Regions from separate parts of the Rhodobacter xanthinilyticus genome, predicted to be linked through region 1. Evidence: riboswitches for the same ligand, from Rfam matches in the RefSeq annotation. Region 1 holds a riboswitch; the other holds the start of a gene.
The links. Region 1 has a riboswitch for cobalamin ahead of LPB142_RS05725 (TonB-dependent receptor plug domain-containing protein). Riboswitches for the same ligand answer to the same signal wherever they lie in the genome.
Positions count from the first base shown of each region.

Region 2: another riboswitch for cobalamin. It lies ahead of LPB142_RS02425 (energy-coupling factor ABC transporter permease); the one in region 1 lies ahead of LPB142_RS05725 (TonB-dependent receptor plug domain-containing protein).

Region 1 covers NZ_CP017781.1:1,152,010-1,159,159, reverse strand. Annotated here, with positions in the region: gene LPB142_RS05730 (ABC transporter substrate-binding protein) at 1-68, opposite strand, end outside; gene LPB142_RS05725 (TonB-dependent receptor plug domain-containing protein) at 62-1,975, opposite strand; cobalamin riboswitch at 2,087-2,280, opposite strand; gene LPB142_RS05720 (hydrogenase maturation protease) at 2,654-3,166, shown strand; gene LPB142_RS05715 (hydrogenase expression/formation C-terminal domain-containing protein) at 3,163-3,588, shown strand; gene LPB142_RS05710 (hydrogenase small subunit) at 3,585-4,670, shown strand; gene LPB142_RS05705 (hypothetical protein) at 4,667-5,320, shown strand; gene LPB142_RS05700 ((Fe-S)-binding protein) at 5,317-6,693, shown strand; gene LPB142_RS05695 (nickel-dependent hydrogenase large subunit) at 6,690-7,150, shown strand, end outside.
Region 2 covers NZ_CP017781.1:488,768-495,917, reverse strand. Annotated here, with positions in the region: gene LPB142_RS02455 (paraquat-inducible protein A) at 1-526, shown strand, start outside; gene LPB142_RS02450 (PqiB family protein) at 523-2,553, shown strand; gene LPB142_RS02445 (PqiC family protein) at 2,565-3,140, shown strand; gene LPB142_RS02440 (flavin reductase family protein) at 3,137-3,685, opposite strand; gene LPB142_RS02435 (GNAT family N-acetyltransferase) at 3,842-4,390, shown strand; gene cobF (precorrin-6A synthase (deacetylating)) at 4,372-5,139, opposite strand; gene LPB142_RS02425 (energy-coupling factor ABC transporter permease) at 5,203-5,868, opposite strand; cobalamin riboswitch at 5,900-6,115, opposite strand; gene cobA (uroporphyrinogen-III C-methyltransferase) at 6,134-6,856, opposite strand; gene LPB142_RS02415 (cobyrinate a,c-diamide synthase) at 6,853-7,150, opposite strand, start outside.

The DNA.
Region 1 (7,150 bases):
GCGGCCAGCCCCGCGCCGCACGGCAGGGTGGCCAGCGCCAGCGCGAGGCCGCCCGCCCGGATCACCATTTCACGCCAAGCCCGAGATAGGCGGTGCGTTCCTGGCCGTAATAGCCCCAGCTTTCGGAATAATCCGCGTCAAAGAGGTTCACGACGCGGCCGGTCAGCTCGAGCTGATCGGTGAGCTGATAGCGCGCGGCGAGGCTCACGGTGGTGAAGGCGGGCAGCTCGGTCACCGCCGGCGTCCAGGAGCCCGTCCACCATTCGGCATCGTGGCTGCCCGCGACATGGCGCAGATCGGCGCTGACCGAGCCGCGCCCGCCGAAGGTCTGGGCGGTGGCATGAACGCCGATCTCATGGCGCGGGCGGCGGGTGAGCGGGGTGCCGTCGGCGGCCTTCGCCTCGGTATAGGTATAATCGAGGCCGAGATCGACGCCCGGGGTCAGCGCATAGCCGAGCGCGAGCTCGACGCCCTGACGGCGGCTCGTGCCCGCGACATTGACCGAGGTCGCGCCCGCGCCCTGGATCAGGTTGTCGACATCATCGCGGAAGAGCGTCACCCCCAGCGTGCCGCGCCCGCCCGCAAAGCCGAGATCGGCGCCGATCTCGCGGCTCAGGCTCTCCTCGGGCTTGAGGTTCGGGTTGCCGGTGTAAAAGCCCGGCGCGAAGCCGAATTGCTCGAACATCGTCGGGTTGACGATCGCCCGGCCGAGCGAGGCGCGCAGCTTCAGATCCTGCCCCGGCACCAGATAGGCGGCCGACAGGTTCCACGACGTGCCATCCTCGAAGACATCGTTGAAATCGCGGCGCAAACCGGCCTGCAGATCAAGGCCATTGGCGAGCTTGCCCTGATATTCGAGCCCTGCCGCGCGGGTGTTGCGCGCGAAAGTGCCCCCCGGCGCCCAGGAGGAGCGATAGGTCTCGCGCTCGGCCTCGAGCGAGAAGTTGAGCTTGTGCGCGGCGCTGTCGAGATCGGCGGTATCGAGCGCCACCGAGCCCGTGACTTTCGCCGCGCGCTGGGTCGCGGCATCGTCGTCGCTGTAGAAACCGCCGACCGAATTGGTGCGATCCTGGTCCATCGCCGAGAGCGTCAGCCGGTTCACCATCCGCCCGCCGAGCACCTCGCCCTCGACCCAGAGCGCGCCGAAGGTCTGGTTCAGCCGCGAGCTGCTGTCGCTGTCGATCACATAGTCGTCGGGGCTCGCGACGCCGACCCAGGAGGTCTCGTCATAGCCGAAATCCTGCCAGACGCGGCGCAGGCTGGCGCCGGCCTTCAGCGTCTCGGTGAGCGCCACATCGCCCTTGAGCGAGAGCGTGGTGGTGTCGTTGTATTCGGTATCGCCGCCCGGGCTGCGCGAGGCATCCTCGCCATCGGTCGCGCGGGTCTCGAGCGAGACCGCAAGCCCGCCGCGCGCGCCGCGGGTGGTGGCCCAGACCGAGGTCGCGGCGCTGCCCTGCCCGCCGATCTCGGTGCGCGCGCCGCCGCTCTGGCCCTCGGCCTCGGCGCCGCGGGTCACGATCGAGATCACGCCCGACATCGCATTGGCGCCGTAGAGGGTCGATTGCGGGCCGCGCAGCACCTCGATGCGCGCGACATCGGCGAGCCCGAAGCCGGTCAGCAGGTAATCGCCCGTGCCCGAGCTGTTCGCCTCGACCCCGTCGATCAGCACGAGCACATGGTTCGACTCGCCCCCACGCAGCCGGATCTGGGTATAGCCCGGCCCGCTCGAGGCGACCGCAACCCCCGGCAGCCCCGAGAGCGCCTGCGCCAGATCGGTGACCCCGCGCGCCTCGATCTGCTCGGCGGTGACGACGCTATAGGCGCGGCCGTAGGATTTCGCCTCGACCGGGAACATCGCGCCGGAGATCAGGATATCGTCGAGCGCGGTCACATCTTGCGCGAGAACGGGCGCCACGGGCGCGGCGAGGCAGCTTGCGCTGAGCAGGAGGCGGCGGGTAAAATGCCGATAAATCATAGTCTTGTCCCCGGATACGGGCGCGCGGCCCGGCGGTCGGTCTCTGCCCGGAAACCGGGCGGCGAAGTCACCGCTGCGGGGCAAGCCGCTCCCGTGGCGCGCCCCGCGCCGGGGAAGGGTGAGCTCCAAGCAGGTCTCCTGGCTCACGGGTCTGGGCTCGGCCGGCCTTCCCGGGGGGCTCCCCAGTGGCATGATCGACGTCGCTCGCCGCTGACAGTTGCGGGGGCAGCCGCGGCTGACGGGCAAGCCCGCTCCGCGTTCCCTTTTCATCCGGCGGGGCCGGAACTTGGATGGCGCCATCTCGCAAAGGGCCACGGGGCCTGTCAAGGCCGGAAAGCGCCACAATAGAAGGCCCGAGCGACCTGCGCGGCCAGATCGGCCGCCGCGGCGGGCCGGACTCACGGGCCGCTCACGGCCGCGCGAGGGGGCTGGTCAGGAACTTTCCATCGCCCGGCAATATCTCGAATTTCGCTTTCCACCCCCGCCCGCGGGGCGCAATCATCCATCTCTCACACAGGTTATATTTTCACAATTATTTCAATATCTTATCCGACATTCCCGGGGCAGGCCCCGCGACTCTGTGCCAGAAGGTCGCAGCGGAAAGCTGCGGCTGCGCCCCGGCGCGAAATATTCAAGAATTGCGAAGTGTAGATCGTTGCGACGAGAAGGGGGAACCCCGTGACCAAAGACCACCATGAGAGCGCGCTGCGCATTCTCGCCCTTGGGGTCGGCAACACGCTCCTGACGGATGAGGCGGCGGGGCCGCTGGCGGTCACGCTCTTCGAGGGCAGCCATGGCGCGGCGCTCGGGGTCACCTGCCTCGATGTCGGCACGCTGGGCTTTCCGCTCGCCGCCGAGATCGGCGCGGCCGATGCGCTGATCGTCTTCGATGCGGCGCGGTTCGGCACGATGCCGGGCACGGTGCGCGCGCTCGAGGGCGCCGAGATGGACCATTTCGTGCGCTCGGGCAGCCTCTCGGTGCATGAGGTGGGGCTGCGCGATCTGATGGATATGGCGCGGCTGAGCGAGGATCTGCCGCGCTACCGCGCGCTGGTGGGGATCGAGCCGGGCGAGATCGGCTGGGGCCTCGAGCCGAGCGCCGATGTCGCCGCCGCGATCCCGCAAGCGGTTGAGATCGCCGCCGAAATCGTCGCGCGCTGGCGGGCCGAGGCGCCGGAGGCTGCCGCATGAGCCGCCCCGATCTCAACGCGGTCTTGCGCCAACGCGCGCGCGGCACGGGCAATATGGTGCTGGTGCTGCATGAGGTGGCGCATGCGCTCGAGGCCTTGGCCGCGCGCGGCGAGGCCCGGGTGATCGACCTGAGCAGCCTGCCGATGACCGCGCCCGAGCTTGCCCGCCTGACCGATTGGCTCGGCCGCGGCGAGGTCGTCGCCCAGATCGAGGCCGAGGGCCGCTCGGAGGCGATGGAGACCGCCTATCCCGGCGTCTGGCTCGTCACCCACCGCGACCGCGACGACATGCTGCGCGGGCGTTACATCGAAATCACCCCCCTGCCCGAGATCCTGCGCAGCCAGCCCGCCGATATTGCGGCGGCCGGGCGGCGGATGGCGCGGGCGCTCACCCATTTCAGCGACCTTGAGGAGGCATCATGATCCGAAGGAGCCAACCCTTGAGCGAACGGCTGGAGGCGCGCGGCATTTCGCGGCGCAGCTTCCTGAAGTTCTGCACCACCACCGCCTCGCTTCTGGCGCTGTCGCCGGCGCTGGCGCCGCGCATCGCCGAGGCGCTGGAGAGCCCGCGGCGGCCCTCGGTGATCTGGCTGAGCTTCCAGGAATGCACGGGCTGTTCGGAATCGATCCTGCGCGCGGGCGCGCCCTCGATCGAGAGCCTGATCTTCGAGGCGATCTCGCTCGATTACCACGAGACCCTGCAAGCCGCCGCCGGCCATCAGGCCGAGGCCGCGCGCGAACAGGCGATGGCGGAGAATGCGGGCGGCTATATTCTCGTGGTCGACGGCTCGGTGCCGCTCGGCAATGCCGGCTTCTCGACGGTCGCGGGCCAAAGCAACCTCGACACGCTGAAAGCGGCGGCCGCGGGGGCTGCGGCGATCATCTGCATGGGCACCTGCTCGGCTTTCGGCGGCATCCCCTATGCCAACCCGAACCCGACCGGCGCCGTGCCGGTGAGCGAGATCATCACCGACAAGCCGATCGTCAACGTCCCCGGCTGCCCGCCGATCCCGGCGGTGATGACCTCGGTGATCGCCCATTACATCACCTTCGGCACCCTGCCCGAGCTCGACCATCTCGGCCGCCCGAAGGTGTTTTACGGGCAAAACATCCACGACCGCTGCTACCGGCGGCCGTTCTATGAGCGCGGCCAGTTCGCCGAGACCTTCGACGACGAGGGCGCGAAGGCGGGCTGGTGTCTTTACAAGCTCGGCTGCAAGGGCCCGACCACCTACAACGCCTGCGCGGTGCTGAAATGGAACGACGGCACCTCCTTCCCGATCGAGGCGGGCCATGGTTGCCTTGGCTGTTCGGAGCCGAATTTCTGGGATGGCGGCAGTTTCTACAAACCGCTCTCGCAAGGCACCGAGATCGGCGGCGAGACGCTGATCGCGGCCGGGGTTGCGGGGATCGCGGGCGGGGTTGCGGCGGGCGTGGCCAACCGCGCCAAGCAGAAAACCCTGCGCGCGCCCAAGCCTGAGGCCAAAAAGGAGGACAAGGCATGAGCCTGCTCGATTTCGCGCGAGGCCCCGCGCTCGAATGGGCCGCCGTGGTGTTCATGGTCGGCATGTTGTGGCGGATCGGCGGGCTGACCTTGATGCTGCGCAACAAGGTGCTCTCGAAGGACCGCACGCCCGAGCCCTGGAAGGGCGGGCTGCGCACCATGTTCACCCGCTTCTCGCCCGCGCCGGTGTTCCGCCGCAAGGTCGCGTTCCAATATATCGCGGGCTGGGTCTGGCATCTGGGCTTCGTGCTGGTGGTGTTCTTCTTCCAGCTCCACATCCAGTTCTTCAAGGGGATCGTGGGCTTTGGCTGGCCGGCGCTGCCCAACGGGATGATCGTGGCGCTTGGCGCGGTCTCGCTCGCGGTGCTGATCACGCTTCTGATCCGGCGCGTGCTGAACCCGGTCCTGCGGATGATCTCGAGCTTTGACGATTACGCCTCGACGGTGATCACGGCGCTTCCCTTCGCCACCGGGCTGATGGCCTTCGCCCATATCGGGCTCGCCTATGAGACCATGCTGGCGCTGCATTTCCTGTCGGTCGCGCTGCTTCTTGTCTGGTTCCCGTTCAGCAAGCTCTTCCATGTCTTCACTGTCCTGCCCTCGCGTTATGCTCTGGGCGTGAAATTCTGGCGCAAGGGGGTCAAGGTATGACCGAAGTCGTCACCAAAACCGAACTCGACGAAGCCTTCGCGATGTTCTACGGCATGGCCGCCTCGATCAAGGATCTGGCGAGCCCGGAGCCCGAGATGACCGAGGCCGAGCGTGTCGGCGCGGCCAAGGGGGTGTTTCTCAAGGCGATCGACGCCGAGATGGCCACCCAGCTCGACGCCTGTGTGAAATGCGGCGCCTGTGCGCAGGCCTGCCAATATTCGATCGGCACGAACGACCCGAAATACACCCCGGTGCGCAAGCTCGAGCTTCTCAAACGGGTCTATGACCGCGAGCTGAGCCCGCTGCGCTGGCTCAAGCGGCTCTATACACCCGATCTCACCGAGGCCGATCTGCGCGCCCATCAGGAGCTCGTCTATGATGCCTGCACGATGTGCGGGCGGTGCAACCTGGTCTGCCCCTCGGGGATCAATATCGCCGATATGGTGGCGCTGAACCGCTCGGCGCTCGCGGCGGCGGGGCTGATGCCGGCCGAGCTGCGCTTCATGCAGGAAGGCCAGGAGGCCGATGGCACGATCTTTGGCGCCGATGAGGATCTGTTCCTCTACCGCATCCAGGATCTGCAGGAACGGCTCGGCTTCGAGATCCCGCTCGACAAGGAAAAGGCCGATGTCCTCCTTGTCACCTCGGGGCTCGATATCCACCTCTTCCGCGATGCGACCGGCGGCGCGATCGAGGCGCTGCAACACATGGGCGTCGATTACACGCTGCGCACCGATGGCTATGAGGGCGCGAATTTCGGCCTTCTCTCCGGCCATGACGGCACCAAGAAGAAACTCACCAACCATCTCGTCGATGTCGCGATCAAGACCGGCGTGAAGGTGGTGATCGTGCCCGAATGCGGGCATTCTTACCCCGCGCTGCGGTTCTATGGCGCCGAGGCCCATGGCGGGGCGATCCCCTTCGAGGTGATGACGGTGTCGGAATATTTCGGCCGCGCGGTGATGGAGGGGCGGCTCAAGCTCGAGAAGGATGCCGAGCGGCGCGTCGTGGCGCTGCATGACCCGTGCAAGGTCGGCCGCTGGGGCGGCGTCTTCGAGGAGCCCCGCGCGATCATCGAGGCGATCGGCTGGGAGCTGCACGAGACCGAAAGCAACCGCGCCTACAACTTCTGCTGTGGCGGCGGCGCGGGCAATTTCCTGATCGAAAGCGCCGATCAGCTCAAACGCACGGGCTATCGGATCAAGATGAACGAGATCGAGCAGACCGGCGCGAAATCGATCGTGGTCTCCTGCGGGAGCTGCCGGATGAACTTCGAGGTCGGCAAGGTGAAGGCGGGCGACACGATCCCCGTCGAGAGCCTCGCGGCGCTGATTGCCGCGCATCTGCCCAAAGATAAAGGAGCCAAGGCATGAGCCGCATCGTCGTCGACCCGATCACCCGCATCGAGGGGCATCTGCGCATCGAGGCGCAGATGGAGGGCGGGCGCATCTCGCAAGCCTTTTCCTCGGGCACCTCGGTGCGCGGGCTCGAGATCATCCTCAAGGGCCGCGACCCGCGCGACGCCTGGGCCTTTGCCCAGCGCATCTGCGGGGTCTGCACGCTCGTGCATGGCATGGCCTCGATCCGCGCGGTGGAGGATGCGCTCAAGATCGACATCCCCGCCAACGCGCAGCTGATCCGCAACCTGATGATCGGCGCGCAATATGTGCATGACCATGTGATGCACTTCTATCACCTCCACGCGCTCGACTGGGTGGATGTGGTCTCCGCGCTCAACGCCGATCCGGCGGCGACCTCGGCGCTCGCGCAATCGATCTCGAAACACCCCAATTCCTCGCCCGGCTATTTCTCGGACGTGCGCCAGAAGCT
Region 2 (7,150 bases), 660 kb from region 1:
TGGCGCGCGGCTGCACCCGGTCGACGGGCGCGGGCTGCAACGGGTCTGGGCCTGGTGGCTGGCGGGGCTGATCTTCTACATCCCCGCGAACCTCACGCCGATGCTGCGCACCGCCACGCTCACCGGACATCAGGAAAACACCATCCTCGGCGGCGTGGTCGAGCTCGTCGCCCATGGCAGCTATTTCGTCGCCGCGATCGTGTTCCTCGCCTCGATCGTGATCCCGATCTCGAAATTTCTCGCCATCGCCTATCTGGCGCTCTCGGTCGGCAATGAACGCCGCGCCGGCGCGCATCCGCATCTTCATCTCTACGAAGTCGTCGAATTCATTGGCCGCTGGTCGATGATCGACGTATTCGTGGTGGCAATTCTCTCGGCGCTGGTGCAACTGGGCACCGTCGCCTCGATCCATCCGGGGCCCGCTGCGGCCTCCTTCGCGCTCTCGGTTGCGCTCACCATGCTCTCGGCGCAAAGTTTCGACCCGCGGCTGATCTGGCGCGGCCCCGCAAGGACGACAGGACCATGACCGACACACCCGAGCAAAACGCCCCCGCCGAGCTGGTCACGAGCCCCGCGCCGAACCCGATCTGGACGCGGCTGTCGGTGATCTGGCTGGTGCCGCTTCTGGCGCTGGCGATCACGCTGGGCGTGGCTTGGAAGGCCTATGCCGACCGCGGCGTGCTGATCGAGATCGATTTCGCCGATGCGACCGGGCTGCACCCGGGCGAGACGCCGCTGAAATTCCGCGAGGTCGAGGTCGGCAAGGTCGAAACGGTGGGCTTCTCGCCCGATCTGAAATCGGTGCGGGTGAAGATCCGCGTCGACAAGGATGTCGCGCATTTCATCGACAGCGAGGCGCGGTTCTGGCTGGTGCGCCCGCAGGTCTCCGCGCAGGGGATCTCGCGGCTCGACACGGTGCTCTCGGGCACCTTCGTCGAGGGCTATTGGGATGCCGAACCGAAGGGCGAGGCCAAGCTCTTCAACGGCCTCGACAAGCCGCCGATCACGCCCGACCCGACCAAGGGCACCCGCGTCGAGCTGCGCGCCGAGGATGCGGGCGGGCTCGTCGAAGGGGCGCCGGTGCTGTTTCGCGGGGTCACCGTCGGGCGGATCCAGAACCTGCGGCTCAACGCCGCCGACTCGGGCGTGATCGTCGATGCCTTCATCGACGCCCCCCATGACAAGCGCCTGACCACCGCGACGCGGTTTTGGGATACCTCGGGCGTGTCGGTCTCGCTCGGGCCCTCGGGGGTGAGCCTCGATGTCCGCTCGCTGGCCTCGCTGGTGCAGGGCGGGATCGAGTTCGACACCTTCGCGACCGGCGGCAGCTTCATCCAGAACGGCTTTCCGTTCCGCCTCTACCCCTCGGTCGAGGCCGCGCGCGGCTCGATCTTCGGCAATGATATCGCCGAGCCCGCGCGCTACACGCTCCTCTTTGACGATGCCGTCCAAGGCATCGAGCGCGGCACCAAGGTGCAGTTCCGCGGCGTCGAGGCGGGCGAGGTCTCCGATATCTCGATCAAGGTCGAGACCGATGCGCAGGGCAACCGCTTCGCCCAGCAACAGATCGTCATCGCCCTCTCGCCCGAGCGGCTCGGCCTTGCGCGCGGCTCGGATGCGCAATCGGTCACCGATTTCCTCGAGGGCGAGGTCGCGACGGGGCTGCGCGCGCGGGTGGCCGGCGTCGGTATCCTCGGCACGACGCTGATCATCGAGCTCACCGATGTGCCCGATGTGCCGAGCGCGACGATGAACCTGACCAACCAGCCCTACCCGACGATCCCGACGACGCGGCCGAAGGACAACGACCTCGCCACGTCGGCGCAGGGCGTGTTCAAGCGCATCGACGCGCTGCCGATCGAAGAGCTGATGAATTCCGCGATCCGCGCGCTCGATGGCGTGGCGGCGGTGGCCGAGAGCGAGGAGACGCGCGCGGTGCCGGGCGAGCTCGCGGGGCTTCTCGAGCAGCTGCGCACGCTCACCGAGGAGCTCAACAAGGGCGGCGCCGCCGAGAAGACGCTGGCGGCGATCGACGGCGTGACCGAGGCGGCGAGCAGCGTTCTGGTCGAGTTCGACGGGCTCAACGAGACGCTCGATTCGCTCGACAAGGCGGCGCAGGCGGCTGCCGAGATCCCGATGGCCGATATCGGCGCGAAGGTCGACGGCATCTTGGGCGATATCCGCGCGATGCTGGGCTCGGAGGGCGCCGACCGGCTGCCCAAGGCGCTTTCGGCGACGCTCGAGCAATCCGCCGCGCTGCTCGAGGAGCTGCGCGCCGGCGGGGCGGCCGAGAAGCTCAACGCCACGCTCGTCGCCGCGCAGGATGCCGCGAGCGCGATCGGCGATGCCTCCGACCGGCTGCCCGCGCTCACCGCCAAGCTCGAGAGCCTCGTGACCACCGCCGAGAAGCTCGTCGCGAGCTATGGCGAGCGCTCCGCCTTCAACGCCGAAGTGCTTGATACAATGCGCGAAATGCGCCGCGCCACGGCGGCGTTCGGCTCGCTCGCGCGGATGATCGAACGTAACCCGCGCGCCTTCATTCTCGGCCGCTGAGAGGATTGACCATGACCCGTTTGCTGATCCTGAGCCTCGCCGCCGCCGGTCTGCTGGCCGGTTGCTCCGACCCGACGGCGACCGCGCGCTACCCGATCGCGCCGGCGCCGGCGGCCAAGGCGCTGCCCGACAAGCTCGGTCAGGCGGAGCTGCGCGAGGTCTCCTTGCCGCAATATGCCTCGGGGCAGGAGATCGCCTGGCAAACTACGGATGGCGCGCTGCGCTCGAGCCCGGACAATATCTGGGCCGATGACCCGCCGCGCGCGGTGACGCTCGCGCTCGCGCGGCAGATCTCGGAGATCTCCGGCGCGACGGTGATCGCCGAGCCCTGGCCGCTCTCGGATGGGCCGGCGCGGCGCATCGAGGTGCGGGTGGCGCAGCTGATGGCGCGGGCCGATGGCGTGCTGGTGCTCGAGGGCACCTATTACGTCACCCCGGCCGATCTCGGCGGCGGGCGCGATCTGGTGCGGAATTTTGCGCTTTCGGTGCCGATCGAGGGCGAGGACAAGGCCGCGCCGGGCGCGATCGCGGCGGCGCAATCGCGCGCGGTGGCGATGCTGGCCGAGCGGATCGCGCGGCTCGATTAATCGGCGATGAAGGCCCCGTAGCGCCCGCGCGAGAACACGAGCGGCGCGCCTTCGGCAAGGCAGAACCGCGCGACGCGGCCGATGATGATCGTATGATCGCCGCCCTCATGGGTGGCCTCGGTGATACATTCGAACCGCGCCAGCGTCCCCGCGATCACCGGCACGTTCTCGGCGTTGCGCGCGGTCTCGAGCCCCTCGAAGCCGAGCCCGCCGCGGGTGAAGCGCTCGGCGATCGGGCGCTGATCGGCGCCGAGCACATGGATCGCGAAGGCGGGCGCGGCGGAGAAATGCGCATGCCGCAGCGAGCTGCGCGCCGCCGACCACAGGACCAGCGCCGGGTCGAGCGAGACCGAGGCGAAGCTGTTCACGGTGATGCCGACGGGCGCCTCGCCCCCCGCCTCGCAGGCGGTGACCACCGTCACCCCGGTCGCGAAAGCGCCGAGCGCATCGCGCAGGAGCCGCGGCTGCGCGGGGTCCGGCACATGCCCCGCGCCCGCCCGCTCGGCCCGGTCCACCGCTTGTTCGATCTTGATGCTGTCGCCCATCTCGGCCTCCCTTTCCCCCTAGATACCCCGCGCGGGCAGAAGGGCAACCCCTGCGCGCCGCTCATGGCTGCTTTGCGCCTTCTTCCCTTGGCTTTCTGCGCTGCAGCATTATATCGCCGCGTGGGGAGGCATGAATGGCGGAGACTGTCCATGCCGATGAGCGCAACTCTTCTGAAATCGACCCTCCAGTTCCCGGCGCCACGCGCGGGCTGGGGAGGTCTTGCTGGCTTACGGCGGCTGTTCGCGCCGCAAGAGCCGGGGCCGGCGCAGCCGCTGGGCCCGCGCGACACCGGGCTCGTGATCTTGCATTTCGCCACGCTTGACACGGCCGACCGGATCGCGCGGTTCAACGCGAACCTGCGGTTTGACGCGCTCTCGGCGCGGTATCGGGCGCTCGACTGGGCGAGCTATCGGGTGCTTGGTGTGCGGCTCGGGCGGCGGCTGATCGCGGTGGCCGAGCTCGCGCCCACGCAGCTCGACGGCCGCCCCGCGCGCGAGCTCGCGCTTTCCGTGCAGGGGCCCTGGCAACACAGCGGCGTGGGCGAGCGGCTGATGCGCGCGGCGCTGGCGGACTGTCACGCCGAGGGGGTGCCGATGGTGGTCTTCACCACCGCGCAGAACCACGGCATGATCCACCTCGCCGAGAAATTCGGCGGCGCGGCGCAGAGCCTCGGCCCCGATCTGCGTTACACTTTCGCGCCCTGAGCGCGGCGCAGCAGGTAGATATCCATCACCCAGCCATGCTCGGCCCGGGCTGCGGCGCGGGTCGCGCGGATCTCCTCGGCGAGCTCGGCCAAGGGCCCGGCGCGCAGGATCTCTTCGCGCATGCCGACAAAGGCGCCCCACCAGATCTCGATCCCCCGCGGGTCGAGATGGCTGAAGGAGCAGTCGCCATCGAGCATCACCACCGCGGTATCGGCGCCCGGCGGAAAGCCCGCCTCGCGGATCTGGCGCCCCGTGGTGATGACGACCGGCGCGCCGATCTCGTTGAGCGGGATCGCATGGGCCGCGCAAAGCGCCTGGATCGCGGTGATGCCGGGGATCACGCGGGTGCGCACCGCCATCCGCCGGCCGAGCCGCTCGGCGAGCCGCAGCGTGCTGTCGTAAAGCGAGGGGTCGCCCCAGACCAGCAGCGCCACCCGGCCCGCTACGCCGAGCCCCGCGCGGATCTCGCGCTCCCAGACCTCGGCGATCGCGTCATGCCAGTCATCGACGCCCTGTCGGTAGGACGGGTTCGCCGCATCGCGCACCGGCAGCGCGAATTCCACCACCTTCACCCCCGGCCGGGTGACATGCGCGGCACAAATCTCCCGGCGCAGCCCGGCCAGATCGGATTTCTCCGCGCCCTTGAGCGGGATCAGGATCAGATCGGCCTCGTTCATCGCCCGCGCGGCCTCAAGCGTCAGATGCTCCGGGTTGCCGGTGCCAATACCGATCAGGGTCAGCTCGATCATCTCAACCTCACGAAAAAGGGGGGCCTGAGCCCCCCTGTAGCGCCCCTTGCGGGGGAGAAAAAGTCAGGCGAAGAGCCGCGGCGTGACCAGGCCCGAGCCTTCGAGGCCGCGGATCCGCTTGGCGGCGGCGAGCAGCGCGAGGTCGACCAGCGGCTCGATCAGCACGACCGTCATATAGGCCGCCCCGAAGGTCGCCACCGAGGAGAACGCCGCCGCGCCCTGGCCGTAGAAGGCCCAGAAGGCGACCCAGGCGACGATCCCGCCCTGATAGGCGGTCGAGAGCGCGAGCGCCTGGCGGTAGCTCAGCTCGACATAGGCGGTGCCCGGCGCGATCAAGCGCTTGGCGAGCATCTGCAGCCCGAAGAGCGGCACGAGCAGCGTGGTGACGTTCATGCCGTATTGCGGCAGATCGAAGGGCGCGAAGAAGAGCCCCTGGATCAGCAGGCCAAGCGCCAGGCCGATCGCGGCGGGCGCCGCGCCGAGCATCAGAAAGAGGCTCGAGCCGAGGATCAGGTGGACCTCCGAGACGCCGACGGGCGCATGCGGCAGGATCTGGAAGAAGGTGAAGACGGCCGCCGTCGCCATCGCCGAGCGCGCGAGAAGCGAGCCCACGCCCTGCTCGCGCAGCGTGGCAATGGCGGTTTTGACGGTGAAGGTGGCCGCGGCGGCGGCGGTGGCATAGCTCAGCACGATTTTCGCGCCGGTCACGATACCCGGTTCGATATGCATATCAGGTCTCCCGTGCCGTCACACCCGACGGCGGTTGAAATGGCTGTCGGCCGGTCTCCTGGCTCGCGGGTCGCTGCACCTCTTCGCCTTCCCGGGCGCCTGCCCAGTGGCCAGTGAAGGGCGCTCGCCGCATACAGTCGCGGGGGCGGCCGGGGCTTCGGGCGCCGCATTGGGTCCGCCCTTCCCCGTTCCCGATTGAGCCCTGCGCTTTGCGCATTGGTGGGCACCAAACAGGCCCTCAGCTAACCGTCACGGGGCCGTCACGTCAAGCGAGATCCGCAAGCGGGCCGTAGAGAATGAGCGCGGGGTGATCCGAGCGCGCGCCCTCGAGCCGCGCGGCGAGATCGGCGACGGTGGCGCGGGTGATCGCCTGCTCGGGGTGGCCCACCGCCTCGGCCAGCATCGCGGGGGTATCGGGCGCGAGCCCATGCGCGATCAGCCCCGCAGCGAGGCGCGGAAAGGTGCGTTTGCCCATGAAAACCACGGTCGTCGCCGCGCCATCGGCGAGCGCGGCCCAGTTGATCGTCTCGGGCAGGCCGCCGGTGATATCGGCGCCGGTGACGAATTGCACCCGCCGCGCGGTGAGCCGCCGCGTCAGCGGGATCCCCGCCGCCGCCGCCGCCGCGCAGGCCGAGGGCACGCCGGGGATGATCTCGCTTTCGATCCCCGCCGCGCGCAGGGCGGTGAGCTCTTCCTCGAGCCGCCCGAAGATCCCCGAATCGCCTGATTTCAACCGCACGACGCGCTTGCCCGCCGCCGCATGCTCGACGAGGAGCGCGTTGACATGCTCCTGTTTGGCCGAGGGCTTGCCCGCGCGTTTGCCGACCGCGATCAGCTCCGCCTGCGCGCCCGCATGGCCCAGAACCGGCCCCGAGGCGAGGTCGTCAAAGAGCACCACATCGGCGCGTTTGAGCCGGTCGACGGCTTTCAGCGTGATCAGATCGGGGTCGCCGGGGCCCGAGGAGACGAAGGAAACGAAACCGCTCATGACTGGGCCTCCGCGATGAGGTGAAAGAAGGTGCCGCTGACCGGGCCCCGGGTCGAGCCGGTCTCGGCGACCGGGGCGCCGGTGGCGTCGGTGACGCGCGCAAGGGGGGCGTCGGGCTGGGCGAGGATGGTGGCGTAATGGAACTCATGGCCGCGCAGGCGCGCGCCAGCGGCCTGGCCGGGCAGCGGCGCGGCAAGCTCGGCCAGCCGGTAGCCCAGATGCATCTTGCGTTTGGCAAAGGAGGTCTCGAGCCCGAGAAGCCCCAACATCTCGTGGCGGGTGCCTGCGGCATCC